DNA from 2 places in the Microbacterium sp. KU4F genome. Region 1 is predicted to be linked to the other one. Evidence: predicted binding sites of a transcription regulator. Region 1 holds the regulator's gene; the other holds the start of a gene.

Region 1 (15,709 bases):
CATGACGTCGAAGTCGGCGGACTGGGCGTTGAGCTTGACCTTGTAGTTGTCGTTGAGCTGCTCGTTGCCGTACGCCTCGATGTTGACCTTGACGCCGGTTTCCTGCTCGTACTGGGTGCCGAGGGTCTTCAGACCTTCGACCCAGGGGCTGTTGGCGGCGACGACGGTGATCTCGGAGACGTCGGCGGAATCGCCCGCGTCGCCTGTGCCGCTGGCGCAGGCGGTGAGGCCGAGGGCTGCGACGGCGCCGGCGGCGATACCGATGACCAGCCGACGGGGTCTGCGTGTCGTGAACATCGTTGTTCCTTTCAGGAGGTGGGTGGTGCGTGGGGTTCGGGTCAGAAGGCGAGGGCGGCGGGCACACGGCCCGCGAAGACGTCGACGATGGCCTGCGCGGTGGCGAGACCGATGCGCTCGTACGCCTCCGCGCTGTCGGCGGCGGCGTGGGGAGCGACGACGACGTTGGGGAAGGCGAAGAGCGGGTTGTCGGCGGCGACGGGCTCCACCTCGAACACGTCCAGTCCTACCCCGCCGATGCGGCCGGAGGCGAGTCCGCGCACGAGCGCAGCCTCGTCGACCAGGCCGCCGCGGCTCGTGTTGATCAGCAGGGTGCCGGGACGCATCGCGGCGATCAGCTCGTCATCGACGGTGTGGTGCGTGTCGGGGGTGTGCGGCGCGTGCACCGAGACGATGTCGACGTCGCGCACGACATCCGCGACGCGGTCGACGAGGCGCACGCCGAGACGCTCGGCCGCCTGTCGGTCGGCGAACGGGTCGAACGCTACGATCTCGACGTCGAAGCCGGCGAGGCGGCGGGCGACGGTCTGCGCGATGGCGCCGAAGCCGATGAGACCGATGCTCTTGCCCGCCAGCTCGCGGCCGACGTAGCGATCCCATCGACCGTTCTTCGTCGCCGCATCCAGCTCGGGGATGCGGCGCAGCAGGGCGAGCATGAAGCCGATCGCCAGTTCGGCGACCGCTGCGGCGTTGCCGCCGGGCACGTTCACGACGCGGATGTCACGGGCGCGGGCGGCCTCGAGGTCGATGTTGTCGAGGCCCACCCCGAGGCGGGAGATGATCTGCAGCCGGTCGGCGCGATCGAGTGCCGCGGCGTCGTAGACCTCCACGCCGGCGACGGCCGCATCCGCATCCGCGATGCGTGCGTGCAGCTCCTCGGCCGTCCACGGCACGGTGGACTCGTTCTCGACGAGCGTGAAGCCGTGCTCGAGCAGCAGCGCGCGGCCGGAGGCGCACAGGGCCGGGTAACGGACCGGTCCGACGATGACGGTGCGACCTGCACCCACCGGTGCGATCGAATCGTGTCCTGCCATCTGGGAGCCCCTCCTCGAAACGGGTCAGGGCTGCTCCAGGCGGAGCGACCGGTCACCGTTGAACGATCTGTTTTCTGTTAACAGTCAACATAGGACAGCAAATGGGCCGTGTCAAATACCCGCGGCGCGGATATCGACGACGTAGCCGTCAGTGCGCGGCGTCGGGAAGGCTGCGCAGGGCGTCGCGCACGTGGCCCTTGGCCAGCGTCAGATGCAGGTGCAGCCGCTTCACGGCGGCGTCGGCATCTCCGGTACGGATGACATCGAGAAAGCCCTGATGATCGGCGGTTGCCGAGGCGATGTCGCTCGTGTCGCTCAGCTCGAAGAGGATGGCGAAGATGCGCTGGTACGGGCGCCACGCCTCCATGAGCCGACGGTTGCGCGCGTTGACGTAGAAGCTCGTGTGGAACTGCATGTCCGCATCCGCGAAACGCTCGCCGTCATTGCTCTCGGCGGCGGCGGCCATGTCGTCGACGATCGCCTGCACGCGGTCCCAGTCCTTGGAGCTGGCGTTGGCGATGGCGAGCCGGATGGCGAGAGACTCCAGCACCTCGCGCAGCATGTACAGCTCTTCGATGTCGGTCATGCCGACCGCGCGCGTGTAGATGCGTTTGCGGCGGTCCTCGACCAGGCCCTCGGCCTCCAGGTGCCGCAAGGCATCGCGCACGGGGCCGCGGCTGACGTCGAACCGCGTCGCGAGGGCGTCCTCGGCGAGGTGCGTATCGGCGGGGATGATCCCCTTGATGATCTCGACGCGAAGACGATGGGCTATCTGGTCACCCATCGCGAGGGGGCGGAGATCGGACACGAGCACCTCACTGTCGTCGGTTAACAGTCAGCGTTGCATCGCGCTCGTCCACGGGTCAAATCGCCGCGCGGGGGAATCAGTCCGCGGGCGGCAGCTCGCGCCGGGGTCTCCAGACCACGATCTCGGTGGCGCGACGCACGCGTGTGCCCGAGCGCAGCGGGACGACGGAGCCCGAAGGGCCGGCGGCGAACACGCGCGCTCCGGGTCGGCGATCGAGCTCCGCGCGCATGGCGTTCTCGAGGTCGCGCACACGGCCGTGAAGCTCGCGCACCCGGTTCTCGAGCTCGATGATGCGGGCGATGGCGGGCAGGCTCATGCCGTCCGCCGACAGCCGCGACACCTCGCGCAGCTGTTCGATGTGACGCACCGAGTATCGGCGCGAGCCGCCCTTGGTGCGTCCGGGTACCACCAGCCCCAGCCGGTCGTACTGACGCAGTGTCTGCGGGTGCATGCCGGCGAGTTCCGCGGCCGTCGCGATCGCGAACACCGGCGCCTCATCGTCGATCTCGTTCTCGTCCATCCCGCTCACCTCCTTGCCCCGATCATCTCGTCACCGCGGGTGCGCATCCGAACACGGATGCGCACCCGCGGGTCATTCGTCAGTTGCGCGCCTTGGCCATCAGCTCGGCGCGCGGGTTCTCCTTGGGCTCGAGCTCCTGGAAGCGCTCGAGCGCCTCCTTGGCTGCGTCGTCGAGGTGGGCCGGAACCGCCACCTGCACCTCGGCGAGCAGATCTCCCGTGCCCTTCTGGGTGTGGACGCCGCGCCCCTTGACCCGCAGGACACGGCCGGACGGCGTGCCCGGAGCAACCCGCAGGCGCACCGGCTCGCCACCCAGGGTGGGAACCTCGATCGTCGCACCGAGCACGGCCTCGGTGAAGGTGATCGGCACCGTCAGGCGCAGGTTGAGTCCGTCGCGCGTGAAGACGGGATGCGGCCGCACCGAGACCTGCACGACGATGTCGCCGGCCTCGCCGCCGTCGGGCGAGGGACGCCCGCGACCGCGCAGTCGGATCTTCTGTCCGTCGGCGACGCCGGCGGGGATCTTCACCTTGAACGGCTTGCCGTCCTCGCCCTGGAGCGTGATCGTCTCGCCGCCCACGGCCGTCGCGAAGTCGAGCGTCGTCCGCGCGGTGACGTCAGCACCCTTGGTCGGTCCGCCGAAGCCGCGGTAGCCGCCCGAGGTCTGACCGAAGCGGCCCGACCCGAACGAGCTCGATCCGCCGCGGTCGAACATCGTGAAGAAGTCCTCGAAGCCGCCCGCGTCGAACTGGCTGCCGCCGCGACCCTGGCCGAATCGCGAGAAGACGTCCTCGAAGCCGCCCGCACCCGCGCCGCCCGCCGTGAAGCGAGCGCCCGAGCCCATGGCGCGCATCTGGTCGTACTCCTCGCGCTGCTCCTTGTCGCTGAGCACCGAGTACGCCTCGCTGATCTCCTTGAAGCGCGCCTCGGCCGCCGCATCCCCGGGGTTCGAATCCGGGTGGTACTGGCGGGCTAGCTTGCGGTACGTCTTCTTCAGGTCGGCGTCGGAGACGTCCTTCGCGACGCCGAGCACCGCGTAGAAGTCCTTGTCGAACCAGTCTTGACTGGCCACGTTCTCCTCCTAGTCCGCCGGCACGGCGACCACGACCTTCGCGGGGCGCAGCTCGACGGAGCCGAGTCGGTAACCGACCTCGACCACCTCGAGGATCGTCGCCTCGGTCTGGCCGGGTGTCGGCTGCTGGAAGATCGCCTCGTGCTGCTGCGGGTCGAACGCCTCGCCGGCCGCACCGTAGGTGACCAGGCCCATGCGCTCGGCCACGCCGCGCAGCTTCTCGGCGATCGCCGCGAACGGGGTGCCTTCGGCGAGGTCGCCGTGCTTGGCAGCACGGTCGAGGTCGTCGAGCACGGGCAGCAGGTTCTTGGCGACCGAGCCCTTCGCGCGCTCGATCTCCACCTCCCGCTGCTCCTCGGTGCGACGCCGGTAGTTGGCGTACTCGGCCTGCAGGCGCTTGAGATCTCCCAGCAGGTCGGGGTCCTCCGCAGCCGCATCCGCGTTCTGCTCGGCACCCAGGATGTCGTCGACCGTCAGTTCGGGCTCCTGCGAAGCGGGGTCGGAGGCGTGCGCCTCCGACCCCTCCTCGCCGGGCCGAACCTCGTCGCCGTCGTCCGGCTGTTCGAAGTTCTTGTCCGTCATGGTTGTGTCTCTTACTTCTTCTCGTCCTCGTCGTCGACGACCTCGGCGTCGATGACGTCCTCCTCGGGGTTCGGCGTGGTGCCGTTGCCCGGGTCGGTGACGGACGGGTCGGCGGGCTGACCCTCGGCCTGTGCGGCCTGGTAGAGGGCCTCGCCCAGCTGGCTCTGGCTCTGGTTCAGCTTGTCGAACGCGGTCTTGACCGCGTCGTCGTCCTCACCGGCGAGCGCCGCCTTCAGCGCGTCGACGTCGGCCTGCACGGAGTCCTTGACCTCGGCGGGCAGCTTGTCGGCGTTCTCGGAGATCAGCTTGTCGACGGAGTACGAGAGCGTCTCGGCCTGGTTGCGGGTCTCAGCCGACTCGCGCCGCTTTTTGTCCTCGGCGGCGTGCTCCTCGGCCTCGCGCACCATGCGCTCGATGTCCTCCTTGGGCAGCGACGAGCCGCCCGTGATGGTCATCGACTGCTCCTTGCCGGTGCCCTTGTCCTTCGCCGAGACGTGGACGATACCGTTCGCGTCGATGTCGAAGGTGACCTCGACCTGCGGGATGCCGCGGGGAGCCGGGGCGATGCCGGTCAGCTCGAACGTGCCGAGCGGCTTGTTGTCGCGGGTGAACTCGCGCTCGCCCTGGAAGACCTGAATGGCGACCGACGGCTGGTTGTCGTCGGCGGTCGTGAAGGTCTCGCTGCGCTTGGTCGGGATGGCCGTGTTGCGCTCGATGAGCTTGGTCATGATGCCGCCCTTGGTCTCGATACCGAGGCTCAGGGGGGTGACGTCGATGAGCAGCACGTCCTTGCGCTCACCCTTCAGCACGCCGGCCTGCAGGGCGGCGCCGACGGCGACGACCTCGTCCGGGTTGACGCCCTTGTTGGGCTCCTTGCCGCCGGTGAGCTTCTTGACGAGCTCGGTCACCTGGGGCATGCGGGTCGAACCGCCGACCAGCACGACGTGGTCGATGTCGTCGACCTTGATGCCGGCCTCGCGGATGACGTCGTCGAAGGGCTTCTTCGTGCGGTCGAGGAGATCCTTGGTGAGGTCCTCGAACTTGGCGCGAGAGAGGGTCTCGCTCAGCGAGACGGGGCCCGAGTCGGTCAGCGACAGGTACGGGAGGTTGATCGAGGTCGAGGTCGAGCTCGACAGCTCCTTCTTCGCCTGCTCGGCGGCCTCCTTGAGGCGCTGCAGCGCGATCTTGTCGCCGGAGACGTCGACGCCGGTCGTGTCCTTGAACTGCTTGATGAGGTAGTCGACGACGCGCTGGTCCCAGTCGTCACCACCGAGGCGGTTGTCACCGGCGGTGGAGCGCACCTGGATGGTCGAGAAGTCGTCGTCCTTGCCCACCTCGAGCAGGGACACGTCGAACGTTCCGCCACCGAGGTCGAAGACGAGGATGAGCTCGTCCTCCTTGCCGCGGTCGAGGCCGTAGGCCAGGGCCGCCGCGGTGGGCTCGTTGATGATGCGCAGGACGTTCAGACCCGCGATCTCGCCGGCCTCCTTCGTGGCCTGGCGCTCGGCGTCGTTGAAGTACGCGGGGACGGTGATGACCGCATCCGTGACGCTGTCACCGAGGTACTGCTCGGCGTCGCGCTTGAGCTTCTGAAGGATGCGGGCCGAGATCTCCTGCGGCGTGTACTGCTTGCCGTCGATCGCCTGCGTCTTCCAGTCGGTGCCCATGTGGCGCTTGACCGAGGTGAGCGTGCGGTCGACGTTCGTGACGGCCTGACGCTTGGCGGTCTCGCCGACGAGGACCTCGCCGTCCTTGGTGAAGGCGACGACGGACGGGGTGGTGCGGAAGCCTTCCGCGTTCGCGATGACCTTCGGCTCGCCGCCCTCGAGGACGCTGACGACGGAGTTCGTCGTACCGAGGTCGATACCTACTGCACGGGGCATGTGTTTCCCTCTCCCTTTGCAAGGGCCTTCGCGGATGCGACGGCCCGATGTGTGTGAAATCTGCTCGCCGACTCAGGTTGAGCCGCGATGACTCAAGGATAGACACATCGATCCTGAGCGTCAAGTGAACTTGATATGAATGCGCTCAACTTTGTTCCTCGGGGATGCGGGTGCCAGCGGTTACGCTGAGCGCACCGCGACGACGCGGGCCGGCGCATCCGCGGCACCGGCTGTTCACCGAGAGGTCGTACCGTGCCCGATATGTCCGACAAGCCTGCGCCGGCCCCCGCGGAAGCTCAGGCGGCCTTCGCCGCCGCCCCCGCCACTCCCGTACGCACCCGCCGCGGGCCCGTCATCGCGTGGGGGCTGTGGGACTGGGGATCCGCGGCCTTCAACGCCGTGGCGACCACCTTCGTGTTCACGGTGTACCTGACCAGCAGCTCGTTCGGGAGCACGGCCGAGACATCGGCGGCCATGTCGTTCGCCCTCGCCGCGGCCGGCGTCATCGTCCTGCTCACGGCCCCGGTCACCGGGCAGCGCTCGGACGTGTCGGCGCACCGCAAGCGCTGGCTGGCCATCAACACGGCGGTGGTCGTGCTGATGCTCGCCCTCATGTCGCTCGTCGCCCCCGACCCCGCCTATCTGTGGCTGGGCCTCGTGCTGCTCGCGGTCGGCACGGTGTTCTTCGAGCTCGCATCCGTGAACTACAACGCGATGCTCGCGCAGGTGTCGACACCGAAGACCGTCGGCAAGGTGTCGGGCTTCGGCTGGGGCATGGGCTACCTGGGCGGCATCGTGCTGCTGCTCATCGTCTACTTCGGCTTCATCAACCCCGAGGTCGGGCTGTTCGGCGTGACGAGCGAGAACGGCTGGGCCGTGCGCGTGTCGATGATCGTCGCGGCGCTCTGGTTCGGTCTGTCCGCGATCCCCGTGCTGATCGCCGTGCCCGAGAACACGCTCCTGCGCCCGATCGAGGCCGAGCGGGTGGGCTTCTTCGCGTCGTACGCGCTGCTGTTCCGCAACATCGCGAAGCTGTGGCGCGAGAGCCGCCACACGGTCTATTTTCTGTTCTCCAGCGCCGTGTTCCGAGACGGCCTCACGGGCGTGTTCACCTACGGCGGCGTGCTGGCGGCGGGCACCTTCGGCTTCAGCCCGGGCGAGGTCATCATCTTCGCCATCGCGGCGAACGTGGTCGCCGGGCTCGCGACCATCGTCTCGGGCCCTCTCGATGACCGCTTCGGCCCGAAACCGCTCATCCTCGTGGCCTGATCGGACTCATCCTCAGCGGCTCGTGCATCTTCATCTTCCACGCCGGCGGCGCGAGCATGTTCTGGGTGTTCGGACTGATCCTGTGTCTGTTCGTCGGGCCGGCGCAGTCCGCATCCCGCACGTTCCTGGCCCGACTCATCCCGCCCGGTCGCGAGGGCGAGGTCTTCGGCCTCTACGCCACCACCGGCCGCGCCGCGGTGTTCCTGGCGCCCAGCGCGTTCGGGCTGTTCGTGGTCATCGGCGGGGAGCAGTACTGGGGCATCCTCGGCATCGTGCTGGTGCTGGCCATCGGCCTCGCGATGCTCATCCCGGTGCGCGCCGCATCCCGCCGCGCCTCGGCCTCGTAACCCGCCCTCGTACCCCTACCTAGACCGCGAGACTGCATTTCGGTCACGAGATCACGGGTAAATCCAGTGATCTCGTGCTGGAAATGCAGTCTCGCGGAGGGTGCGGCGCGTATCGGATGGGGCGCGGCCGCGGCGCGGCCCGGTGAGGGATGCGGGTCAGCGCGTGGCGCGGGCCAGGTTGGCGCGCAGCTCGTCGGCGTTCTGGCGCACGACGTAGGCGGGCTGGTCGCGCTCGACGCGCCAGCTCTCGGCCAGCGGACCGGTCGAGACCGTGTCGTAGCCGAACTCGTCGTAGAGGGCCGTGATGAAGGCGAGGCCCTCGTCGGTGTCGGCCGCCGTCGCCAGCGCTCGGCGGTTCTCGGTTCCCGCGGAGGTGCCGTCGGTGTTGATCTGTGCGGCCATGATGTGGTTGAAGCCCTTCACCACGGTGGATGCGGGCAGTCGCTCCTGCAGCATCTCGCTCGTCGTGGTCTGCTTGTCCTCGAGCACCTGGATGCGGCCGTCCCGCTCCCAGTAGTAGTTGTTCGTGTCGACGACGATCTTGCCCGCGAGCTCCGCCACCGGCAGGTGGTCGATGGCCTTCAGCGGGACGGTGACGACGGCCCACTCGCCGAAGGCGGCCGCATCCGCTGCCGTGGCGGCATGCGCGTTCGGGCCGAGCTCGGCGACGAGGTCTGCCAGCGTCTCCGGACCGCGCGAGTTGGCGATCGACACCTCGTATCCTCGGTCGATGAGGCCCTTCGCGAGGGCCGATCCGATGTGTCCTGCTCCGATGATTCCGACGCGTGTCATGGTGAAGGAGAACGCGGACGGATGCGGCGCATTCCCGCTCAGCCGGCGATTCGCCGCATCGGCACGTGGGGGATGCCGTCCTCGTGGAAGCGCTCGCCGTCGACGACGAAACCGAAGCGCGCGTACCAGGGCGCGAGGTGCTCCTGCGCGTCGAGCACGATCGCCGCGCCGGGCCAGCGCTCCCCCGCCCGCAGAACGGCGCGGGTCATGAGCTCGGCGGCGACGCCGCGACCCCGGGCGGCTTGGGCCGTCGCCACGCGACCGATCCGCGCATGCCCCGTGCCGGCATCGTGCAACAGGCGCAGGGTCGCGACGACCTCGCCCTCATCCTCGGCCCAGAACAGCTCCGCATCCGGCTCGACGTCTCGCCCGTCGAGCTCCGGGTACGCGGCGGCCTGCTCGACCACGAAGACCGTGACCCGCAGCCACATCATCCGGTACAGCGTTTCGGCGGGGACGTCCGCGAGACGGGCGGAGCGGTACGAGAGCTCTGTCACTCCTTCACGTTAGTGCGGTCTCGCCGCATCCACGCGGGCATGCGCAGCCCGCCCTCGTTCTCCTGCTCGACCTCGAGGCCGTAGTGGTCGCCGATCTGCTCGAGCAACTGCGCGCGCTGAACGCGGTCGTACACCCGCCGCTCGCGCTGGAAGGCGACGATCGTGGCCCAGCACATGAGCAGCATCACGACGCTGAACGGAAGTGCGATGAGGATGGCGGCTGATTGGAGAGCCGTGAGGCCGCCGGCGATCAGCAGGGCGATGGCGAGGACGGCGGTGGCGAGGGTGAAGAACACGCGCACCCACCGCTTGGGCTCCGGGTTGCCGCCCGTCGCGAGCATCGCCATGACCAGGGCCCCCGAGTCGGCCGAGGTCACGAAGAAGATCGCGATCAGCACGATCGCGCCGATCGTGAGCACGGGAGTGCCGGGCAGGGACTCGAACAGCCGGAAGAGCGCGCCCTGCAGGTCGACCTCGCCGTCGGTGAGCATCGAGCCGGGGTTGTGCAGCTCCTGGTACAGCCCCGAACCGCCGAGCACGGCGAACCACAGGATGCCGACGAGGGTGGGCACCAGCAGCACGCCCATGACGAACTGGCGCACCGTGCGGCCGCGGCTGACGCGCGCGATGAAGACGCCGACGAACGGGGCCCAGGCGATCCACCACCCCCAGTAGAACGAGGTCCACGCCGCCTGCCACTCCTCGCCCGCGGTGCCCTGGAAGGCACTGACGGTGAAGCTGAGGCCGACGTAGTTCTGCAGGTACGCGCCGATCGACTGCACCCACTCACGCAGCAGGTACTCGGTCTGCCCGAAGACCAGGACGAACACGAGCAGTACCGCGGCGAGGATGAGGTTCGCGCTCGAGAGCCACTTCATACCCTTGGCGACGCCGGACAGCACCGAGAAGAGCACGAAGACGGTGATCACGCCGATGATCAACACGTTCATCAGGGTGTCGGGTTCGGGCAGGCCCGCCGCCTGCAGCCCGGAGCCGATCTGCAGCACGCCGAGTCCGAGCGAGGTGGCGACGCCGAAGATCGTGCCGCACAGCGCGATCGCGTCGATGGCGTTGCCCCACCCGCCGCGCACGCGGCGCCCGAGCAGGGGCTCGAGCGCCCAGCGGATCGAGATGGGCCGCCCGCGCCGGTGGATCGCGTAGGCGAGGGCGAGTCCGACGACGACGTAGATCGCCCAGGCCTGCACGCCCCAGTGCAGGTAGGTCTGGGTGAGCGCGCTCTGGGCGAGCTGCTCCGGCGTCCCTGTGACACCGGGACGGGGGTCGACGTAGTGGCTGAGCGGCTCGCTGACCCCGTAGAACACGAGGCCGATGCCCATTCCCGCCGCGAACAGCAGCGAGAACCATGCGCCGAGCGAGAACTCCGGCTCGTCGGTGTCCTTGCCGAGCTTGATGTCGCCGAAACGGCTGAAACCCATGAACAGGGCGAAGGCCACGAAGAACGCTGCGATCAGCACGTAATACCAGTTGAAGGTGTTCACGATGCCGGTCTGGATGGTGCCGAAGAACACCTCCGCGGCATCCGGGAAGATGATCGCGAACGCGGCGGCGACGAGCACCACGGATGCGGCGGGCCAGAAGACCCATCGAGCGATTCCCCTGCTGGGCGAAGCTGCGGAGGCGGTGGCCGATTCGGGTGCGGTGCTCACCACCTCACCGTAAACAACGGGCGCGAGACACCCCCTCACCTCTTGTGCCGGGTGACACCGCGGGGTAAAGGGCGCGTCAGTCGCGGGATGCGGGCAGCTCGAACCACGCGGTCGTGCCGCCGCCTTCGCGCGGCTGGATGCCGATCGACCCGCCGTGAGCCTGCACGATGCGACGGCAGGTGGAGAGGCCGATTCCGGTGCCCTCGACCTCCGTGTTCGCGCGGACGAGGGGGTCGAAGACGCGCTCGACGTCGGCGGGGTCGATGCCGGGGCCGCGATCGCCCACCTCGATGCGCCATCCCTCCGGCGTGGGCTGCGAGCGCAGCTCGAGCCGAGGATCGGGGCCGCCGAACTTCAGGGCGTTGGAGACGAGGTTCTGCAGCACCGCCCGCAACTGGGTGGCATCGCCGGACACCACGGGCAGCTCTCCGATCGTGATGCGGGGGTCGTCGTCGGCGACGCCGAGGTCGGCACGCACCTCTTGTCCCAGAGCGCCGAGGTCGGTCGGGGCGAGGTTCAGCACCCCGCCGAGACGCGCGAAGGCGAGGATGTCGCGGATCATCTCCTGCATCCGGGATGTGCCGCGGATACCCGTGGCGACCCAGCTTTCCACAGACGGCGGAACCTGCAGCTGCTCCTCGAACTGCTCCTGCAGCAGGTGCAGCGACATGGTGACGGAGGTGAGAGGGCCGGCGAGGTCGTGACTGATCTGTCCGGCGAAGGCGGAGAGGTGGTCGTTCGACCGGCGCAGTTCGTCGCGCAGCTCCTCCGCGCGCTGCAGCACCGTGTGGAGGTAGCGGGTGCGGCGCTCGAGCTCGAGGATGTCGACGATCCGTGCGGCGAGCACCGCCAGCAGCGCCGTTCGGTGCTCGTCGATCTCGCGCGGCACGGTGTCGAACACGCACAGCGTGCCGATGGTCTCCCCCGCGAGCACGAGCGGGTGGTTGGCGTAGAAGCGGACGTCGCCGAGGTCGCCCGTGACGAACGGGTTCGACCGGTACCGCGGGTCTTTGCTCGCGTCCTCGACGGCGATGGGCTGACCGAGGTGCAGATTCAGGGCGCACATCGAGTCCTCGCGGCGGCAGATGGCCGCGTCGAACCCGACGGCGGCGAGCTGATGCTGCGCGTCGTCGGTGATGATGTTGATCGTCGCCATCGGGACCTCGGCGACGAAGGCGGCGAGTTCCACGACCGAGCGCAGCGCGTCAGGAGGGCTTCCCAGCACGTCGTACTCCGAGATCACTTCCTGCACCGTCATCGTGTCGTCTCCCGGCCCCGTGGTGGCGTTCTCGCTCCAGGTTAGGGCTCTGACCCGCGCCGTGGCGCGAAGGAGGTCGAAAGGTCGTCCTGCAACAATGACGCCATGTCCATAGCTCCACCCGCATCCGTCTCGGAATCGCCTCTGAGCAGGATGCGGCGCGGCGGCGCGCTGGTGACCGCGCGGCTGCGGCGACATCCGTTCACGACCGCGTTGCTTCTCGTGATGCTGGTGACGAGCGTCGCGCAGATCGTCATCACCTCGCCCCCGGATGCGGACACCGGGCTGCTTCCACCGTGGAACGACTCGTTCGACGACTTCCGCTGGTGGTCGGCCATCACCCCCATGTTCGTCACGGGCTCCGTCCCGGAGCTGCTCACGACGCTGGCTCTCGCAGCAATCGTGGCGGGCCAGGCGGAGCGGGTCATGGGCACGGCGCGCGCGGCGATCGCGTACGTCGCCGGCGGCCTGCTCGTCACCTCGGTGTCGATCGCGGTGGGGCTGCTCGAGGAGCGCTTCCTCGCGTTCCTGCCGCTCAACGACGTCTTCTTCTTCACGCTGACTCCGCTCGCCGCGATCGTGTGCACGGCGATGGCGGCCAGCTGCTTCATCGGTGCGCTCTGGCGACGGCGGGTGCGCCTCGCATCCCTTCTCGCCGTGTGCGTGCTCTTCCTCTACCGCGGCGACGCGGACAGCCTCTTCATCCTCGTGGCGCTGCCGGTCGGACTCGGCGTGGGCTTCCTCCTCGGCGGCCGGCGGGCGCGGACTCTCGTCGTACGCAGCTCGCACCACGAGATCCGCGTGCTGCTCGCGTCCCTCGTTGCGGTGGGCGGCATCGGACCCGTCATCGCGACGTGGTTCGGATCGGGCACCGGCCTGCTGTCGTTCTACGGATTCCTGAGCATCGACCCCGTCGTCGTGGTCGACGGCACGACGTGCGCGTTCGGCTCCGCGGTCGACTGCCCCTCCGAGTACACGACGGCGGCCGAGGTGTTCCCGGCGGCGGGCTGGATCGCGCTGCTGCCGATGATCATCGCGCTGATCGCGGCCTGGGGCATCCTCCGTGGCCGGCGCGCTGCACTGTGGATCGCGGTCGTGCTCAACGCGGCGGTGTTCGGCTGGATCCTCGTGCAGTGGATCACGCTGCAGCCCGCGACGGTCGCCGACATCGCCGCGTATCAGGGGACGGATGCGGAGACGTACGTCTGGCAGACGATCTCGGGCGCGCTGCTGGCCGCCATCGCACCACTCGGCACGACGATCGCGCTGCTGGTGCTGCGCCGGCACCTCCGCGTGACGTCGAGCCCCGCGGCGCGGCGGCGTTACCTCGTGGTGCTGGGAACCGCGACACTGCTCACCGCGCTCGTCGCGACCGCGGGACAGGTGCTCACCCGCCAGGGCCATGACCCGGTGATCGACCTGGGCGACATCCTGCTCGCTCTGCCGCTGCGCTTCATCCCGCCCACGCTGCTGCCGCCCGATGTGGTGACGTTCGTGCCGGAGACGTTCGAGGCGCGCATCTTCTGGTACCTGCCGCCCGCGATCTTCTGGGCGGGCGCGGTGCTCGCGACGGCGTACCTGATCTTCGCGCCGGCGGCGGTGGGCGACCGGGACGACCGCATCCGCGCGCGCGAGCTGCTGCGCGCGGGCGGTGGCGACTCGTTCAGCTTCATGTCGACCTGGCCCGGCAACTCCTACTGGTTCTCGCCCGATGGCACCGCGGCGATCGCGTATCAGGTGCACCACAACGTCGCCGTGACGGTGGGCGGCCCGTTCGGTCCGGCGTTCGCGGACGTGCGGGTGTTCGAGCAGTTCGCGGCGTTCTGCGGCGACAACGGATGGCGGCCGGTGTTCTACAGCGTGAGCGACGCACCGAGCGCCGAGCTCGCGTCGCGGGGCTGGTACCGGCTGCGGATCGCCGAGGAGGCGCTGCTCGACGCGCAGGAGTGGACGCCCGCGGGTAAGAAGCGGCAGGACATCCGCACGGCGACGAACAAGGCGGCGCGCGAGGGCGTGACCGCGGTGTGGACACGGTGGGCGGATCTGTCCATCGCGCAGCACCTGCAGCTGCGCACGCTGTCGGAGTCGTGGCTGGCCGACAAGGAGCTCCCGGAGATGGAGTTCACGCTCGGCGGGCTCGATCAGGTCGACGATCCGGATGTGCGGCTGATGCTCGCCATTGCCGAGGACGGCCGTATCGAGGCGATCACGAGCTGGCTGCCGTTGTACGGACCCGACGGTCTCCGCGGTTATGTGCTCGATGTGATGCGGCGGCGGCACGAGGCGTTCAACGGCGTGATGGAGTTCGTGATCGGCGCGGTGGTCGTGCAGCTGAAGGAGGAGGGGCTGCAGACGCTCAGCCTGTCGGGCGCGCCCCTGGCGTACACGGCGGAGGCTGGAGCGGAGTCGGATGCGGTGCAGCGCATGCTCGACCTCGCGGGGTCGCTGCTGGAGCCCGGGTACGGGTTCCGCTCGCTGCACAGCTTCAAGCGCAAGTTCCAGCCCGACTTCTCGCCCGTGTGGCTCGTTGTCGCCGATTCGGCGGCGCTGCCGGCGACGGGTCTGGCTCTCGTGCGGTGCTACCTGCCTCAGCTCACGCTGCGGCAGGCAGTGCGGATGGCGGCGACGCTTGGCCGCGACCGCGCGCGGGGCTGAGCCGGGTCAGCTGCCGGCGGCTCCCGCATCCGTGATGCCCACGTCGGTGACGTGGAAGTTGCGCGAGGAGCGGGATGCGGTGGGTCCGCGCTGGCCCTGGTAGCGGTTGCCGTAGGGGCCGGAGCCGTAGGCGTTCTCGGCGGGCGAGCTGAGACGGAAGAAGCAGAGCTGGCCGATCTTCATGCCCGGCCAGAGCTTGATCGGCAGCGTCGCGACGTTGGACAGCTCGAGGGTCACGTGCCCGGTGAAGCCGGGGTCGATGAAGCCGGCCGTGGAGTGGGTCAGCAGGCCGAGGCGGCCGAGCGACGACTTGCCCTCGAGGCGGGCGGCGACGTCGTCGGGCAGGGTGACGCGCTCGAAGGTGGCGCCGAGCGCGAACTCGCCCGGATGCAGGATGAAGGGCTCGTCGGGACGAACCTCGATCAGCCGGGTGAGCTCGGGCTGATCCTCCGCCGGGTCGATGAAGGGGTACTTGTGGTTGTCGAACAGGCGGAAGTACCTGTCGAGGCGCACGTCGACGCTGGAGGGCTGCACCATCTGAGGATCGGAGGGCTCCAGCCCGATGCGTCCGTCGGCGAGTTCCTGCTTGATGTCGCGATCCGAGAGCAGCACGCGCCCAGCCTAGCGAGCAATGCCCTTTGCTATGCTGGCCGCGTACCCCCGGGGCTGTAGTTCAATGGCAGAACTTCTGCTTCCCAAGCAGACAGCGCGGGTTCGATTCCCGTCAGCCCCTCCAAAACAGAGAGAGCCCGGCTTGTCCGGGCTCTCTCTGTTTTCGTGTTTGCCGCGGGAATCGAAAGCGGGCGCAGCCCGCGTATTCGATTGGGCCCACGACGCGAAGGCTCCGCGGCCCGCGCAGCGGGACGTGGAGTGGCGTCGGGGGCCGTCAGCCCCTCGTGTGGCAGAGTGAATCGAACCCTTGGGTGGGCCCACGCCGCCAGAGGCTCCGCGCGCGGCGCAGCCGCGTGTGGAGAAGGCGGTGGGGACGATTCCCGTCAGCCCCTCAATACGACAGAAGGCCCGACTCG
Region 2 (15,709 bases), 1.2 Mb from region 1:
CCGTCGAGAGGGTCGCGGGCGATCAGGACACGCGATTTCTGGCGGGCGTGGGTCACATCGAGCGTGCCGAAGAAGCGGCGGAGTACCTCGTTCATCGCCGTCGACATGTGCTTGATGCGTCCACCGGCGAACACGACGACATCCGGTGCCGCGTGCGCGGCGATCAGGGCCGCAGCATCCTCCAAGGCGTCGAGCGAGCGGGGGAGTCGAAGAAGGACCACCCGCGCGCCCGCCACGAGCGCACCCGTCAGCTCCATCGACCGGTAGCGATCGGTGAGGCCCACTCGTGGCGCGTTGGCGGCGAGGGCCAGCTCGCCGGTGAGCGCGTCCTGATGCACCCGGACGACGCCGGAGGAGGCGGCCGCTGCGCCGAGCGTGAGCGCGCCGTACTCGTCGCCGATGACCGCGACGTCATCCGCGCTCAGTCCGGCGCGGCAGACGGCGGACTCGTCCAGCAGGAGCCGGTCGGCCGCATCGACCGCCACGAGATCGGGCGACTCGACATCGGGCCAGCGTCGCAGCGCGTCGAACCGGAACTCCACCCCCTTCACGCTACCGGCCGCGGTGGGGTGACGACGGATACGATGATCAGATGGCCGATAAGACGCACGGGGCGACGCAGCCCTCCGGGCAGCGCCCGCCGTTCAGTCCGGTCATCGCGCTTCTGACGGTCTCCGCCGTGTGGGACGCTCGCTTGAACGCGGCCCTGAAGGACCTCGGGCTCACGACCCGCAAGTACGGTCTTCTCGCCCACGTGCAGGCGACACCGGGCATCTCGTTCTCCGAACTCGCCCGCCGCTCCCAGATCACGGTGCAGACGGCGCACACCGCCGTCAAGACGCTCGCCGGCGAGGGACTGGTCGAGGACGCCACCGCGCACGCGGGCGCCGCATCCGATCTGCGTGTGACGACGAAGGGCGCGGCTGCGCTCGCCGAGGCGGATGCGCGTCTCGCGGCACTCGATGAGGTGTTCGGCGCGGGTGTTCCCGCGCTCTCATCCGCCCTGCACGGACTTCATGAGCAGCCGTTCGGAGAGATCCTTCAGCAAGACTGAAGATTTTCGGTCTAGGCTGCGGAGAGCGCCGACTCGAGCGCGCAGATCCACCTCCGGAGTCGCCCGTGTTCCGCACGCCCTACGCCCTGTTCCGCACTCTCGCCATCGCCGAGATGGTCTCGTGGACCCTGCTCATCGGAGGGCTCATCGTCCGCGCCGTCACGGGCTTCGCGCCCGCCGTGACGATCGGCGGCGGCATCCACGGGTTCATCTTCCTGTCGTACGGCGCGACGGTGATCCTGGTCGCGAAGAACCAGCGATGGAGCGGCGGGGTGACCATCCTGGCACTCGTCAGTGCGGTCGTGCCCTACGCGACGCTGCCGGTCGAGCTGTGGCTGTCGAGAACCGGTCGACTGCTCGGCGTATGGCGAATGCACGCGGGCTCCGACCCGCGTGATGCGGTATGGCACGACCGTCTGCTGCGTTCCGTGCTGCGTCGACCGGTGCTGTCGGCCGTGGTGATCGCCGCCGCCGTGGTGGTGACCTTCGCGGCGCTGCTCGTGATCGGCCCTCCCGGCGGTCGGGCCTGAGCGGACTTACTTCGCGCGAGCCCGCAGATGGATCGGCAGCGCCATCGCGGCCGAGATGAGCAGGATGCCGGCGACGAAGATGACGGCCTGGAAGCCGGGCACCGAGAACGAGATGCCGAACGCGAACATCCCGAGCAGGAACAGCAGCAGGGACACGATGTACATGGCACTCCTTCGGAAGACTCCCACCAGAGTACCGGGTCGCCTGCGCGCGGACCGACCGCATCCGCGCGGCTGAGCGGGTCTACGCCTCGGTCTCCCGCACGCTCGCGGCGAGGCGGGTCGCCCCCACGACGGCCGCGGGCATCGTGAACACCGCGCCGAGGGGGATCAGGAAGCACAGCTGCGTCATGATGCCGAAGCCCAATGCCCGGCCGCGGGCCGCTCGCAGCAGGCGGCGCCGGCTGCGGCGATCGATGCCGCGCGCGGTCAATGCGCGTCCCGAGAGCTCGTCCGCGAGGATCCAGCCCGATAGCAAGACGCCGGTCACCGTGCCGACCAGGCCGCCGATGAGAGGGATGAAGCCGAGTGCGAAAGCGAGCATGGCCGCGAGCGCGCCGCGCACGATGAGGCTCGTCGCATCTGCCAGGGCTGCTCGCCAGCCTGGGTCGTGTTCGGGCACGGTGCCCGTGTCGGCGATCTCGACGCTGCGCCAGATCCTGTCGTAGAACGGTTCGCCGACGATCAAGGTCAGTGCGGTGAAGGTCGTCGCTGCCAGCAGGAGTGCTCCGGTGAACACCGCCAGGCCGAGCGCGACGCGCAACACCACGGTCCAGACCGCCGGCCAGTCATCAGCGAACGGGGTGATGGCCTCCGTGAGCGGCGCCAGGACCGATGCGAGTGCCACAAGGGCCACCGTGAGGGCGGCGCTCACGATGAGTGCGGGCACGAGGCCGAGGAGCATCAGCCCCGGGCGTCGCGTGAACCACCCGAATCCGCCGAGCAGCAGACGCGCGCCGCGCAGCATCTCGTTCACCCGATCTCCTTCCCGCTCGCGCTGGGACGAGCGTAACGGGAATACCGTCGCCCTCCGGGTGTTGAAGTTGATGTGTCGCCGCTCAACTCCGTTTTGCAGAGCGGCACCCCGAACCCGATCAGGAGAACAGATGCCTGAAGATTTCACCCCCGACGAAGGCCGCGACGCCTTCGACGACTTCCTCTCGCGCTACCTCGCAGGTGAGCGCGGGCGTGCGGCGCGGTCGATCGACCTGTCGCGCTACCTCAGCGCGCGCACGCAGGAGACGCTGCAGGATGCCGGGCGCTTCGCGCTCGCGCGTGGACAGCACGAACTCGACGCGTTGCACGTGCTCCGCGAGATCGTACGCGTCGACCAGGTGCGCGATGCGATCGCGCGCCTCGGCGTCGACCCGGAGAACATCGTGCGCGAGTCCGAGCAGCGCCTGCCGGCCAGTGCCGACGTCGCCGACGTCGACAGCGCGGTGGTGACCACCTCCGTGCAGCGCGCGCTGTTCCACGCGTTCCAGGTGGCGCGCTCCTCCGGATCGACCTACATCGACCCGGAGCACCTGTTCTTCGCGCTCGTGCTCGCGCAGGACACGCCCGCCGGGCAGATCCTCGCCCGTGCCGGAGTCACGGCGGAGGCGCTCACGCAGAGCGTGCGCGAGACCGTCACCGGCACCGAGCGCTCTCCTGAGCAGGCGGCCGCATCCGAGCCCGCGACCATGCTGGAGCGGTACGGGCGTGACCTCACCTCGCTCGCCGAGGCGGGAGAGCTGGACCCGGTGATCGGCCGTGCGGACGAGATCGAGCAGACCATCGAGATCCTCAGCCGCCGCACGAAGAACAACCCCGTGCTGATCGGTGAAGCAGGCGTCGGAAAGACCGCCATCGTCGAGGGGCTCGCCCAGGCGATCGTGTCGGGTGAGGTGCCCGAGCAGCTGCGCGGCAGCCGCGTCGTGTCGCTGGATCTTCCGGCGATGCTCGCGGGCGCCCGCTACCGTGGCGATTTCGAGGAGCGGTTGACCGCGACCATGAGCGAGATCGCCGAGCGCAAGGGCGAGCTGATCGTCTTCATCGACGAGGTGCACACCGTCGTCGGCGCGGGCGCCGGCAGCGACGGCGCCATGGACGCCGGCAACATCCTGAAGCCGCGCCTGGCTCGTGGCGACCTGCACCTGGTGGGTGCGACGACGCTGGCCGAGTACCGCACCATCGAGAAGGACCCGGCGCTCGAGCGCCGGTTCCAGCCGGTGAAGGTGGGGGAGCCGTCGATCGAGGATGCGGTGCGGATCCTGCATGGGCTGCGTCCCGCCTACGAGCAGCACCACGCCATCACCTACACCGACGACGCGCTGCGCGCCGCGGTCGAGTTGAGCGATCGCTACCTGAGCGACCGTGTCCTTCCGGACAAGGCGATCGATCTCATCGACCAGGCCGGAGCACGACTCCGCCTGCGCTTGGGTGTCGCGGTCGACGTGTCCGACCTGATGGCTCAGCTGGCCACGCTCGAAGCCGACAAGAACGCCGCCGTGGCGGCCGAGCGCTACGAGGACGCGATGCGTCTGCGCGACGAGATCGCCGATGTGCAGCGTCGTATCGACGACGCGACGCGACGCGACGCGGTGCGGGGGGAGCAGGTCGTGGACGCCGAGCACATCGCCGCCGTCATCAGCCGCAGCACCGGCATCCCGGTGTCGCGTCTGACCGAGAGCGAGCGTGGACGCCTGGCGGGACTCGAGTCCGAGCTGCACGCCCGGGTGATCGGTCAGGATGCGGCGGTCACCGCCGTCGCGACGGCCGTCCGGCGTAACCGCACCGGGATGGGCGACAGTCGCCGACCGGTGGGGTCGTTCCTGTTCCTCGGCCCCACGGGCGTCGGTAAGACCGAGCTCGCGAAGACTCTGGCATCCTCCCTCTTCGAGGACGAGAACGCCGTGATCCGCTTCGACATGAGCGAGTTCGGCGAGCGTCACACCGTCTCGCGTCTCGTGGGTGCCCCTCCCGGGTACGTCGGATACGACGAGGCGGGGCAGCTGACCGAGCGGGTGCGTCGCGCACCGTACTCCGTGGTGCTGTTCGACGAGATCGAGAAGGCGCACCCCGACGTGTTCAACCTGCTGCTGCAGGTGCTCGACGACGGACGCCTGACCGACGGTCAGGGTCGCACGGTCGACTTCCGCAACACCGTCGTCATCATGACCTCGAACATCGGCAGCGAGTTCCTCGCATCGCGCTCCGGTGCGATCGGGTTCATCGCCGACGGCGGCGGAGCCACCGGCTTCGGCGACGAGAGCGAGCTGCGCGCCCGTGTCATGGGCAAGCTCCGCGAAGCGATGCGTCCCGAGTTCTTGAACCGCATCGACGAGATCGTCCTGTTCCGCAAGCTCGAGAAGGCCCAGCTGCGCAGCATCGTTTCGCTCCTGCTCGAGCAGAGCGCGTCCCGCCTGGCGCGGCGCGAGATCTCGTTCGAGGCGACGGATGCCGTCGTGGACTGGCTGGCCGAGCACGGGTACGAGCCCGAGTACGGAGCGCGCCCGCTGCGCCGGCTCATCCAGCGGGAGATCGATGACCGCATCGCCGACCTGCTCGTCTCCGGCGAACTGACCGACCAGGGTGGCGTGCGTATCGACGTCGTCGACGGTCGGCCGGTCGCCGCTGCCCTCAGCCGCAGCGCCGTCGCCGCCTGATTCGACCAGACCGCCACTCCCTGCCGTGCGCAGGGGGTGGCGGTCGTCGCATGCGCGGGGCAGGCTGGAGGGATGGTGGCTCCCGCTCGACTCTCCCTCGGACTGGCAGGGGCCCTCGGTCCCGATCTCATCGCTCGTCTGGCTCCCGCCGCAGAGCAGGCCGGCTTTGCGACGCTCTGGGTCAACGACACTCCGGGCGGCGACGCGGTGGCAGCGCTCGCGGCTGCGGCGAGGATGACCGAGCGGATCGCGCTGGCCACCGGGGTGGTGCCGCTGGATCGCCGGGGACCGGATACGCTCGTGTCCGCACTGCAGGCCGCGGACCTTCCCGTGGACAGGCTCACCGTGGGCATCGGCTCCGGGTCGGCGCGCGCGCATCAACTCGCACTCGTGGAGCGGGGGATCGCGGCGCTGCGCGTGGGCGTTCCCGGCGTACAGGTCGTGGTGGGCGCCCTCGGCCCGCGGATGCGGAGTCTCGCCGTCTCGGTCGGCGACGGTCAGCTGCTGAACTGGTTGACCCCCGCCGCCGCAGCCGCGCAACGCGAGTCGGATGCCCGCACCATCCTCTACGTGAGAACGGCGCTGGATGCGGCGGCGCAGCCACGGTTGTCGGCCGAGGCCGACGCGTATGCCGGTTACCCCGCGTACGCCGCGAACTTCGCCCGCCTCGGCTTCAGCGCGCCCGACACGGTGATCACGTCGCGCGACGACACGGCGCGCGTGACGGCGTACCGGGCCGCCGTCGACGAGGTCGTCCTGCGGGCGATCGTCGAAAAGGACGACCCGGAGCACTATCTCGACTTCATCCGGAACGCAGCGGGCTTCATCGACGCTGACGCGTGATGCGGGCGGTGCGCGATCGAGGATCCGGGCTGACCGGCAGGGGCTCGACAGGGGCTCCGGAGCGAGGTGGAATCAGATCATGAGGACATTCGCACGCTGGGCGCTGGGCGCCGCCATGGTGTTCGCCGGTATCAGCCACCTGTTCTGGGCGCGGAAGGAGTTCCGCGCGCAGGTGCCCGATTGGGTCGTGGACGCCACGCCCCTCGACGAGGACGCGGTCGTGCTCGCCTCGGGCGCCGTCGAGATCGCGCTCGGCACCGCACTGGTGGCACTGCCGTCCCAACGCCGGCGCATGGGGGCACTGCTGGCGGCGTTCTTCGTCGCCGTCCTTCCCGGCAACTGGGCTCAGTTCACGCACCGCCGCGACGGCTTCGGTCTCGACACCGACGTCAAGCGACTGGTCCGGCTCTTCTTCCAGCCGGCGCTCGTCGCCTGGGCGCTGTGGAGCACGCGCACCCCGCGCGACTGAACGCGGACCGGATGCGGCCGGTCAGCGCTTTGCTTCGACCAGCCGCATCCGCACGATGTTGTCGGTCTCGTCCATCTCGGCGATGTCGGGATGTGCGGCGACGAACTCGGTGAAGCTGCGGTGACCCAGCGCCTTCTCGCTGAACGAGGAGTCCAAGCGTGTGATCAGGCTCTTCACGGCAGACGCATGCTGCCACTGCGACGGATCCTTGTCGTTCTCCAGACGCAGGGCGCGCTCGAGCAGGTCGGCCGCGGGATCCACGGACCGCTTGCGGGAGCGCGGCGCGTTCGAGGCCGCATCCTTCTTCGCGGGCTCCGGCACCTGCACGCCGGGAAGCGAGTCGTAGGCGTCGAAACGGTCGCACGCCGCCGCGAGGGACTTGGCGGTGGAGCCGGCCACGCCCACACCGACGACGAATCGTCCGAGGCGCTTGCACCGCTGCGCGAGGGGGACGTAGTCCGAATCGCCCGCGACGATCACGACGTGCGTCAGATCCGGCAGGCGGAACATGTCTTCCACGGTGTCGACCGCGAGGCGGATGTCGGCGCCGTTCTTGGCGTAGGCGGCGGCGGGGAAGAGCTGCACGAGGTCGACCGCCCGCGCCACGAGCTGCGACCGGTACTCGGCGTTGACCGGCGACGACCAGTCGGCGTAGGCCCGCGTGAGCACGAGCGTGCCGAAGGACGCGGCGTAATCGATGATCGCGCCCACGTCGACCGTGGCACGTGCCAGCTTCTCTGTGATCTCCGCATCGTGCGGCTGCTCCGCGATGCGTGACCGATCGCGTGAATAGGCGTTGCGGCCGTGCACGCGGTCGTACCAGCTCATGACGATGTTGTCGAAGTCCAGATAGACGGCCACGCGGCTCGTAGACAGATCAGCCATGTCAGTGCTCGCTCGGGTAGCGCACGCCGATCTGCGCGCGGATGTCGTCGAGCTGGCGCATGATCGCGACCGTCTCGGCGATGGGCAGGCGGTCGCTGTCACGACGACCCTCCGCGATGATCTGCTCGGCGGCCAGCGCCTGGTACTGCATACCGCGACCGACATCCGGGCAATGGAACGTCTCGACGACATCGCCGGAACGGTCGGTCAGCGTGAAGCCCGTCGCGTTGTACCAGGTCGGGTCGATCTCGATGCGGGCATCCGTGCCGATGATGGCCGCACGGTTCGGACCGACCCCCTGGGCGGAGGACACCGTGGTCGCCAGCGCGCCGTTCGCATACGAGGCGACGGTGGCGACATCGATGTCGGCACCGGTCTCACCCAGCCGCGCGCTCGCCGTGAGCGAGACGGGCGCCCCCAGCACATCCCAGGCGAAGGACAGCGGGTAGATCCCGAGATCGAGCAGGGCGCCCCCGCCGAGCTCGAGCGCGTTCAGACGGTGCGTGGGATCGGTCGAGATGAACTGGGTGTGATCCGCGGTGACGGCGCGCACCTCGCCCAGCGCACCGGCGGCGAGCAGCTCCTGAATGCGCATCATGTGCGGCAGGTAGCGCGTCCACATGGCCTCCATGGCCAACAGCCCCGCCTCCTCGGCGGCGACCCGCACGCGTTCGGCCTCCTCGCCCGTCAGCGTGAACGGCTTCTCGACGAGCACGTGCTTGCCCGCGGCGAGGGCCTCGAGCGCGTTCTCGGCGTGCATCGGATGCGGCGTCGCGATGTAGACGATGTCGATGTCATCGTCGGCGAGCAGAGATGCGTAGTCACCGTGTGCGCGCGGGATGTCGAACTGCGTCGCGAAGCGCTGGGCGCTTTCGAGCGAGCGCGAACCGACGGCGCGGACGTCGAGCCCGGCGGTGCGCAGGTCGCTCGTGAACATGTGGGCGATACCGCCCGTGGCGAGGATGCCCCAACGCAGGCGAGAACTCGAGTCAGTGGTCATGCGACCACCGTACCCAAGGGGTGCCGCACTAGGCTCGGGGCGTGGCGACGGCACTGGACAGACTGCGTGAGCTCCTCAGAATCGCGACGGTCTCCTACGCGGACGAGTCACGAGTGGACACGTCGGCGTTCGACGAGTTCCACGCGGCACTCGAGCGCCTGTACCCGCTCGTCCACTCCCGGTTGGAGCGGGAAGTCGTCGTCGGTCACGCGCTCCTTCTCCGATGGCCGGGGCGTACCGCGGAGCGCCCGCTCGTCCTCATGGCGCATCAGGACGTGGTCCCCGTGGTCGAGGAGGACTGGGATCGCGATCCGTTCGGTGCCGAACTGGTCGGCGCGGGCGCCGACCAAGCCGTCTACGCGCGGGGCGCGATCGACGACAAGGGCGCGCTCGTGGCCATCTTGGAGGCCGTCGAAGAACTGCTGATGCGCGAGGTCGTGCCCGAGAACGACGTGTACCTGGCTTTCGGACACAACGAGGAGACGGCAGGCGACGGTGCACGCGCGATCGCGGAGGCGCTGCGCTCGCGCGGTGTTCGGCCGGCGCTCGTCGTCGACGAGGGCGGCGCCGTCGTCGACGGGGTGCTTCCGGGGATCGCGCGTCCGACGGCGATGATCGGCGTCGCCGAGCGGGGCACGATGACGGTCTGGCTCACGGCGCGCGAGCAGGGCGGCCACGCATCCACGCCGCCGGCGCGTCCGGCGACGGCGCGGCTGGCGCGCGCGGTGGACAGGCTGGCTCGGCATCCGTTCCCGGTACGGCTCGTGCCGCCGGTGCGCGCGATGCTCCGCACCCTGGCACCGCACGCCCCGAGGCCGCTCGGCGCCGCCCTGCGCTCCGTCGCGTTCACGCGGCCCCTGATCGCGAACGTGCTGGCGAGGCTCGGCCCCGAGACGAACGCGCTCGTGCGCACGACCGCCGTGGCGACCGAGCTGAAGGGGGCGCCGGGGGAGAACGTGCTGGCGGCGACCGCGCAGGCGGCGATCAACGTGCGCCTGCTCACCGGAGACACGGCCGCCTCCGCCGTCGCGCGGATCCGCCGCGTCATCGCCGACGAGACGATCGAGATCGAGGTGCGCGCGGCGAGCGAGCCCTCGCCCGTCTCGCCGTGGCGCGGCGAACCATGGCGCCGCATCGCACGCGCGATCGACTCGTCACTCGGCAGCGAGATCGTGGCCACGCCCTACATCCAGTTGGGCGCGAGCGACAGCCGCTGGTTCACGGGCATCTGCGACAACGTCTACCGCTTCACGCCCTTCCACCTCACCCGCGCCGAGCGCGAGGCGTTGCATGCGCACAACGAACGCATCCGCGTTCAGGTGTGGCTGCGGGGGATCGGCTTCTACCGCGACCTGATCACCGGGGACTGACGGGGCGCGGCGCCACGTCGTCGAGCGCCAGCACGAAGCGCAGGATGGCGCGACCCGTATCGGTGATCACGGGGCCGCGTCCGAACTCCCACTCCTCGTCGCTCGCGCGCACCGTGTGGCCGCGCAGAGCCGCGCGGCGGTCGAACGGCGCCGTGGTCGCGGCGTAGAGGGCTACGGCTCCCGACACTCCCGCCGCCACGTGCGGCGTGACCGCGAGCGCGTCACCGAGCACCAGAAGCGCCCGGATGACGCGGGTGAGCATCCGGATGCTGCGCTTGCGTCCCTGGCGGACCGCGGCCGCGAGAGCACGGAGCTCGTCCGGATTTCCCCCCGCGGCCCCCGTGCCGAGCCCTGCTTCCTCCAAGAACCGGCGCGCCTTGGCGCAGTGCTCCGCGTCGTCGGCTGTGGTCTCGCCCAGCAGGCGTGCGGCCTCGTCCAGCGCATCGCCGATGGCTGCACGCCGGTCACCGGTCACGGCGGACTCGTCCCGGCGCTCCCTGTTGCTCAGGGGGAGACGTCCGAGGAAATCCGCCATGCGTCCACAGTAGACCGTGCTCCTCGGCCCGTGTCGATGCGTCGTCCGATGGGGCGATGTGACTGTCACACGGCTGCAGAAAAGGGGTGGAACCGGGCGCGGCGTGCATAATGGCAACGGGCGTGTGACCGTGCGCACGGCCCAGGAGATCCAATGAGCGACGATGCGACGGGGCGACGGCCCAGTATCCGAGATGTGGCGCGCTTGGCCGAGGTCTCCCATCAGACCGTCTCCCGGGTGATCAACAACCACCCCAGCATCCGCCCGGAGACGCGCGAACGGGTGCTCGCCGTCATGGCGCAGGTGCAGTACCGGCCCAATCGGGCGGCGCGGGCGCTGGTGACCAGCCGTTCGCAGACCATCGGGATCCTGTCCGCCTCCAGCACGCAGTACGGGCCCGCCTCCAGCATCGCGGCCATCGAATCCGCCGCCCGTGAGCGCGGCTACTGGGTGAGCACCGCGAACATCTCGCCCCACGACCCCGATTCGATCCCCGACGGCATCGCGCACCTGATGGCCCAGTCGGTCGAGGGACTGGTCGTCATCGCGCCGCAGGTCCGCGTCTTCCGCGCGCTCGCCGAGCAGCAGCTCGACGTGCCCTACGTCACGCTGCAGTCGACCGAGCTCGACCCGCAGCACGCGCTGTCCGTCGACCAGATCGCGGGCGCCCGGCTCGCCACGCGGCATCTCATCCAGCTCGGCCATCGCTGGATCTACCACCTCGCGGGTCCGCAGGACTGGATCGAGGCGGAGGCGCGGATGCGAGGCTTCCTCGAGGAGATGAGTGCGAACGACGTGCCCACCACCGCCCCCATCCTGGGGGACTGGACTGCGGAGTTCGGCTATTACGCGGGTCGGGAGCTGCTCCGGGTGCGCGACTTCACCGCGGTCTTCGCCTCCAACGATCAGATGGCTCTGGGCCTGATGCACGCGATCCGCGACGAGGGCCTCGACGTCCCGGGTGACATCAGCGTGGTCGGCTTCGACGACATCCCCGAATCGGCGCACTTCTGGCCGCCGTTGACCACGGTTCGCCAGGACTTCGCCGATCTCGGACGGCGCTGCGTCGACATCCTGCTGGGCCCGGCAGACGGCTCGGATGCGGTCGTCGCGCCGATTGTGCCCGAGCTCATCGTCCGGGATTCCTCGGGGGCGGTCAGTCCCATCTGACGGGCGTTACCAACCCGAGATCTCTCAGCGGGTTGACAGGAAGCCGATCGGTGGCGTTACACTTGCGCAGCAATGTGAACGGTCACATCGATCGTCACAACGGGGTTTCGAGAGACGAAGGAGTCGAGGCGTGTCCGCAATCGATGCCGCTCGAGGCGAGGGCTATGCCACGGGGGTGAAGACCGAGGTCGTGATCGCACGCGTGCGTGCCGAGGTCGCAGCCCTTCACGGCGAGCTCGTTCGCAACGGGCTGGTCGTGTGGACCGGCGGCAACATCTCGGAGCGTGTACCCGGGGCGGATCTGTTCGTCATCAAGCCGTCGGGGGTCGCCTACGACGATCTGGCGCCCGAGAACATGATCCTCTGCCACCTCGACGGCACCGTCGTCGCCGACACCCCCGGCAGCGACCGGCAGCCCTCCAGCGACACCGCCGCGCACGCATACGTCTACCGGAACATGCCGGCGGTCGGCGGCATCGTGCACACGCACTCCGACTACGCGACGGCCTGGGCCGCACGCGGCGAAGAGATCCCGTGCGTCATCACGGCGATGGCAGATGAGTTCGGCGGTCCGATCCCTGTCGGGCCGTTCGCGATCATCGGCGACGACTCGATCGGCCGGGGCATCGTCGACACGCTCACCGATCATCGCTCGCCGGCGGTGCTGATGGCGGGCCACGGCCCGTTCACGATCGGAGCGACGGCGCGGGATGCGGTCAAGGCCGCCGTCATGCTCGAAGACGTCGCGCGCACCGTGCACATCGCCGGCCAGCGCGGTCCGCTCACGCCGCTGCCGCAACAGGCGATCGATCGCCTCTACGAGCGCTACCAGCACGTGTACGGCCAGCACGGCGATCCTCGCCGGACGCCTCGCTCGGCCGCCTGAAGACTTCCCCCTACGTACAACTGAACACAGCAGACAGAGACGTCTTACGAAAGGACACACTGTGAAGAGCACCAAGTTCCTGTTCGCCGCGGCAACCGTTGCCGCCGGCGCGCTCATGCTCTCGGGCTGCGGCAGCAGCGCGGGCGGCAGCGGCGGGGACAGCGGCGGAGACGGCGGACTCATCGGCGTCGCCATGCCCACCAAGAGCTCCGAGCGCTGGATTCAGGACGGCAACGCCGTCAAGAAGCAGCTCGAGGACCAGGGCTACACCGTCGACCTGCAGTACGCAGAGGACGACATCCCCACGCAGGTCTCGCAGATCGAGAACATGATCACCAAGGGTGCCAAGGCCCTGATCATCGCCTCGATCGACGGCACGACGCTCACCAGCGTCCTGCAGGAGGCCGCCGACGGCGACATCCCCGTCATCGCGTACGACCGCCTCATCCGCGACAGCGAGAACGTCAACTACTACGCGTCGTTCGACAACTACAAGGTCGGCGTGCAGCAGGCCAACTCGCTGCTGAACGGTCTGGGTCTCACCGACCTCGACGGCAAGGCCGCGGCGTCGGCTCCGGCCGGCCCGTTCAACATCGAACTGTTCGCCGGTTCGCCCGACGACAACAACGCGACGTTCTTCTGGAACGGCGCGATCGACACGCTCCAGCCGTACATCGACAAGAAGATCCTGGTCGTCAAGAGCGGCCAGACCGAGTTCCAGCAGGCGGCGACGCTGCGCTGGGACGGCGAGACGGCGCAGAAGCGCATGGAGAACATCCTGACCTCGACGTACTCCGACGGCTCGAAGGTCAACGCGGTGCTCTCGCCCTACGACGGCATCTCGCGCGGCATCATCTCGGCTCTCACCGACGCGGGCTACTCGGTCGGTGCCGAGTGGCCGATCATCTCGGGTCAGGACGCCGAGATCGACTCCGTGAAGGCCATCGTCGCCGGTGAGCAGTACGCGACCATCTTCAAGGACACCCGCAAGCTCGCCGAGGTCGCCGTCAAGATGGCCTCCGCTCTGCTGAAGGGCGAGGAGCCCGAGGTGAACAACACCGAGGACTACGACAACGGCAAGAAGGTCGTCCCGTCCTACCTGCTCGAATCGCAGATCGTGGTCAAGGACAACATCAAGGAGGTCCTGGTCGACAGCGGCTACTGGACCGAAGACGAGATCAACGGCTGACACCCGCGGATCCGTGCCGGGCGGCCCCGTGCCGCCCGGCACACTCCCGTCGGCGACAGGAAAGAGGAGCAACGATGTCCCAGAACATCCTCGAGATGCGTGGGATCACCAAGACATTCCCGGGAGTCAAGGCACTCTCGAACGTGAATCTCGCCGTTCAGCGCGGTGAGGTGCACGCCATCTGCGGTGAGAACGGCGCCGGTAAGTCGACGCTCATGAAGGTGCTGTCGGGTGTGTACCCCCACGGCACGTACGACGGACAGATCGTCTACAACGGCGAGGAGGTCGCGTTCCGCAACCTTCGCGACAGCGAGGCCAAGGGCATCGTGATCATCCACCAGGAGCTGGCCCTGAGCCCGTACCTGTCGATCGCCGAGAACATCTTCCTCAACAACGAGCAGCGCGGCCCGCTCGGTCTCATCGACTGGAACGCGACGAACTTCGAGGCGGGCAAGCTCCTCGCCCGGGTCGGTCTGCGGGAGAACCCCACGACGAAGATCAACCAGATCGGCGTGGGCAAGCAGCAGCTCGTCGAGATCGCGAAGGCGCTCTCGAAGGAGGTCAAGCTGCTGATCCTCGACGAGCCGACCGCCGCACTGAACGACGAGGACTCGGCCCACCTGCTGGATCTGATCCTGCACCTGAAGGGTCAGGGGATCACGTCGATCATCATCAGCCACAAGCTCAACGAGATCAAGAAGGTCGCCGACACCGTCACGGTCATCCGCGACGGCAAGACGATCGAGACGATCGCGAAGAACGACGTCACCGAGGACCGCATCATCAAGGACATGGTGGGTCGAGACCTCGAGCACCGCTACCCGGACCACGAGCCCCACATTGGCGAAGAGCTGCTACGGGTCGAGAACTGGACGGCTCACCATCCCGTCGACACCTCCCGCGTCGTCGTCGATGACGTGTCGATCACGGTGCGTGCGGGGGAGATCGTCGGAATCGCCGGCCTCATGGGAGCCGGTCGCACCGAGTTCGCGATGAGCCTGTTCGGCCACAGCTACGGGACGCGGATCTCGGGCCGGGTGTTCATGCGCGGCAAGGAGATCAAGACGCGCACCGTCTCGGAGGCCATCGACAACGGCCTCGCCTACGCGACCGAGGACCGCAAGACGTACGGTCTGAACCTCATCGAGGACATCAAGCGCAACGTCTCCATGGCGTCGCTCAAGAAGCTCGAGAAGGCCGGCCTCGTCAACGACAACGAGGAGTACCGGGTCGCGAACGAGTACCGCCGCGACATGAATATCAAGGCGCCGAGCGTGCTGGTCAAGACCGGGAAGCTCTCCGGCGGCAACCAGCAGAAGGTCGTGCTGTCGAAGTGGATCTACTCGGATCCCGAGGTGCTGATCCTCGACGAGCCGACCCGCGGCATCGACGTGGGGGCGAAGTACGAGATCTACACGATCATCAACAAGCTCGCCGCATCGGGCAAGGGCATCATCGTCATCTCGTCCGAGCTGCCCGAACTGCTCGGCATCTCCGACCGCGTCTACGCGCTGTCGGAGGGTCGCATCACGGGAGAGCTGCCGATCGCCGAGGCGAGCCCCGAATCCGTTCTCAAGCTCATGACCATGGAGAAGCCCCGCTGACGGGGCTCGCAGGAGACAACGACATGTCGAACAACGACACCGCTGCCGGGGCGACGATCAACCCGGTCGACAACAAGGCCACCCGCTGGATCACGCACGTGCTGACGGATCTCGGCAAGAACGGCATCTTCATCGCGCTGCTCGCGGTCGTGGTGCTGTTCGCCGTCCTGACCGACGGCATCCTGCTGCGTCCGCAGAACATCTCGAATCTGGTCGTGCAGAACGGCTACATCCTCGTCCTCGCGATCGGCATGGTGATGGTCATCATCGCCGGCCACATCGACCTGTCCGTCGGATCCGTGGCCGCCTTCATCGGCGCGGTCTCGGGCGTCTTCGCGGTGCAGGGGGGACTTCCCTGGTGGCTCGCGATCGTCCTGTCGCTCGCGATCGGCGCGCTCGTGGGCGCGTGGCAGGGCTTCTGGGTCGCCTTCGTCGGCATCCCCGCCTTCATCGTGACCCTCGCGGGCATGCTCATCTTCCGCGGACTCGCGCTCGTCGTGCTGGGCAACGCGAACATCGGCTCCTTC

Evidence for each region. The regulator HspR, encoded in region 1, represses chaperone genes until heat shock. The targets are predictions, from matches to a motif close to AAGTTGAGTCNNNNNGACTCAACTT.
Region 2: AC1VNH_RS05475 (ATP-dependent Clp protease ATP-binding subunit) is a predicted target of HspR. The motif match lies at 2,625-2,649, and genes of this name have one in related genera.

Annotation. Positions count from the first base shown of each region.
Region 1 covers NZ_CP200324.1:2,241,053-2,256,761, reverse strand. The annotation lists gene AC1VNH_RS11525 (ABC transporter substrate-binding protein) at 1-297, opposite strand, end outside; gene AC1VNH_RS11520 (phosphoglycerate dehydrogenase) at 339-1,331, opposite strand; gene AC1VNH_RS11515 (GntR family transcriptional regulator) at 1,480-2,139, opposite strand; gene AC1VNH_RS11510 (heat shock protein transcriptional repressor HspR) at 2,216-2,659, opposite strand; gene AC1VNH_RS11505 (DnaJ C-terminal domain-containing protein) at 2,739-3,731, opposite strand; gene AC1VNH_RS11500 (nucleotide exchange factor GrpE) at 3,741-4,313, opposite strand; gene dnaK (molecular chaperone DnaK) at 4,325-6,196, opposite strand; gene AC1VNH_RS11490 (MFS transporter) at 6,458-7,465, shown strand; gene AC1VNH_RS11485 (MFS transporter) at 7,531-7,812, shown strand; gene AC1VNH_RS11480 (NADPH-dependent F420 reductase) at 7,969-8,604, opposite strand; gene AC1VNH_RS11475 (GNAT family N-acetyltransferase) at 8,643-9,101, opposite strand; gene AC1VNH_RS11470 (BCCT family transporter) at 9,098-10,771, opposite strand; gene AC1VNH_RS11465 (sensor histidine kinase) at 10,845-12,026, opposite strand; gene AC1VNH_RS11460 (rhomboid family intramembrane serine protease) at 12,132-14,681, shown strand; gene dcd (dCTP deaminase) at 14,688-15,293, opposite strand; tRNA gene AC1VNH_RS11450 (tRNA-Gly) at 15,344-15,417, shown strand.
Region 2 covers NZ_CP200324.1:1,084,347-1,100,055, reverse strand. The annotation lists gene AC1VNH_RS05500 (class I SAM-dependent methyltransferase) at 1-542, opposite strand, end outside; gene AC1VNH_RS05495 (MarR family winged helix-turn-helix transcriptional regulator) at 593-1,054, shown strand; gene AC1VNH_RS05490 (DUF3817 domain-containing protein) at 1,120-1,584, shown strand; gene AC1VNH_RS05485 (hypothetical protein) at 1,591-1,749, opposite strand; gene AC1VNH_RS05480 (EI24 domain-containing protein) at 1,829-2,551, opposite strand; gene AC1VNH_RS05475 (ATP-dependent Clp protease ATP-binding subunit) at 2,691-5,231, shown strand; gene AC1VNH_RS05470 (LLM class flavin-dependent oxidoreductase) at 5,304-6,074, shown strand; gene AC1VNH_RS05465 (DoxX family protein) at 6,154-6,543, shown strand; gene AC1VNH_RS05460 (NYN domain-containing protein) at 6,565-7,428, opposite strand; gene AC1VNH_RS05455 (Gfo/Idh/MocA family protein) at 7,430-8,428, opposite strand; gene AC1VNH_RS05450 (M20/M25/M40 family metallo-hydrolase) at 8,470-9,798, shown strand; gene AC1VNH_RS05445 (hypothetical protein) at 9,785-10,333, opposite strand; gene AC1VNH_RS05440 (LacI family DNA-binding transcriptional regulator) at 10,487-11,503, shown strand; gene AC1VNH_RS05435 (L-ribulose-5-phosphate 4-epimerase) at 11,679-12,389, shown strand; gene chvE (multiple monosaccharide ABC transporter substrate-binding protein) at 12,451-13,578, shown strand; gene mmsA (multiple monosaccharide ABC transporter ATP-binding protein) at 13,653-15,182, shown strand; gene mmsB (multiple monosaccharide ABC transporter permease) at 15,206-15,709, shown strand, end outside.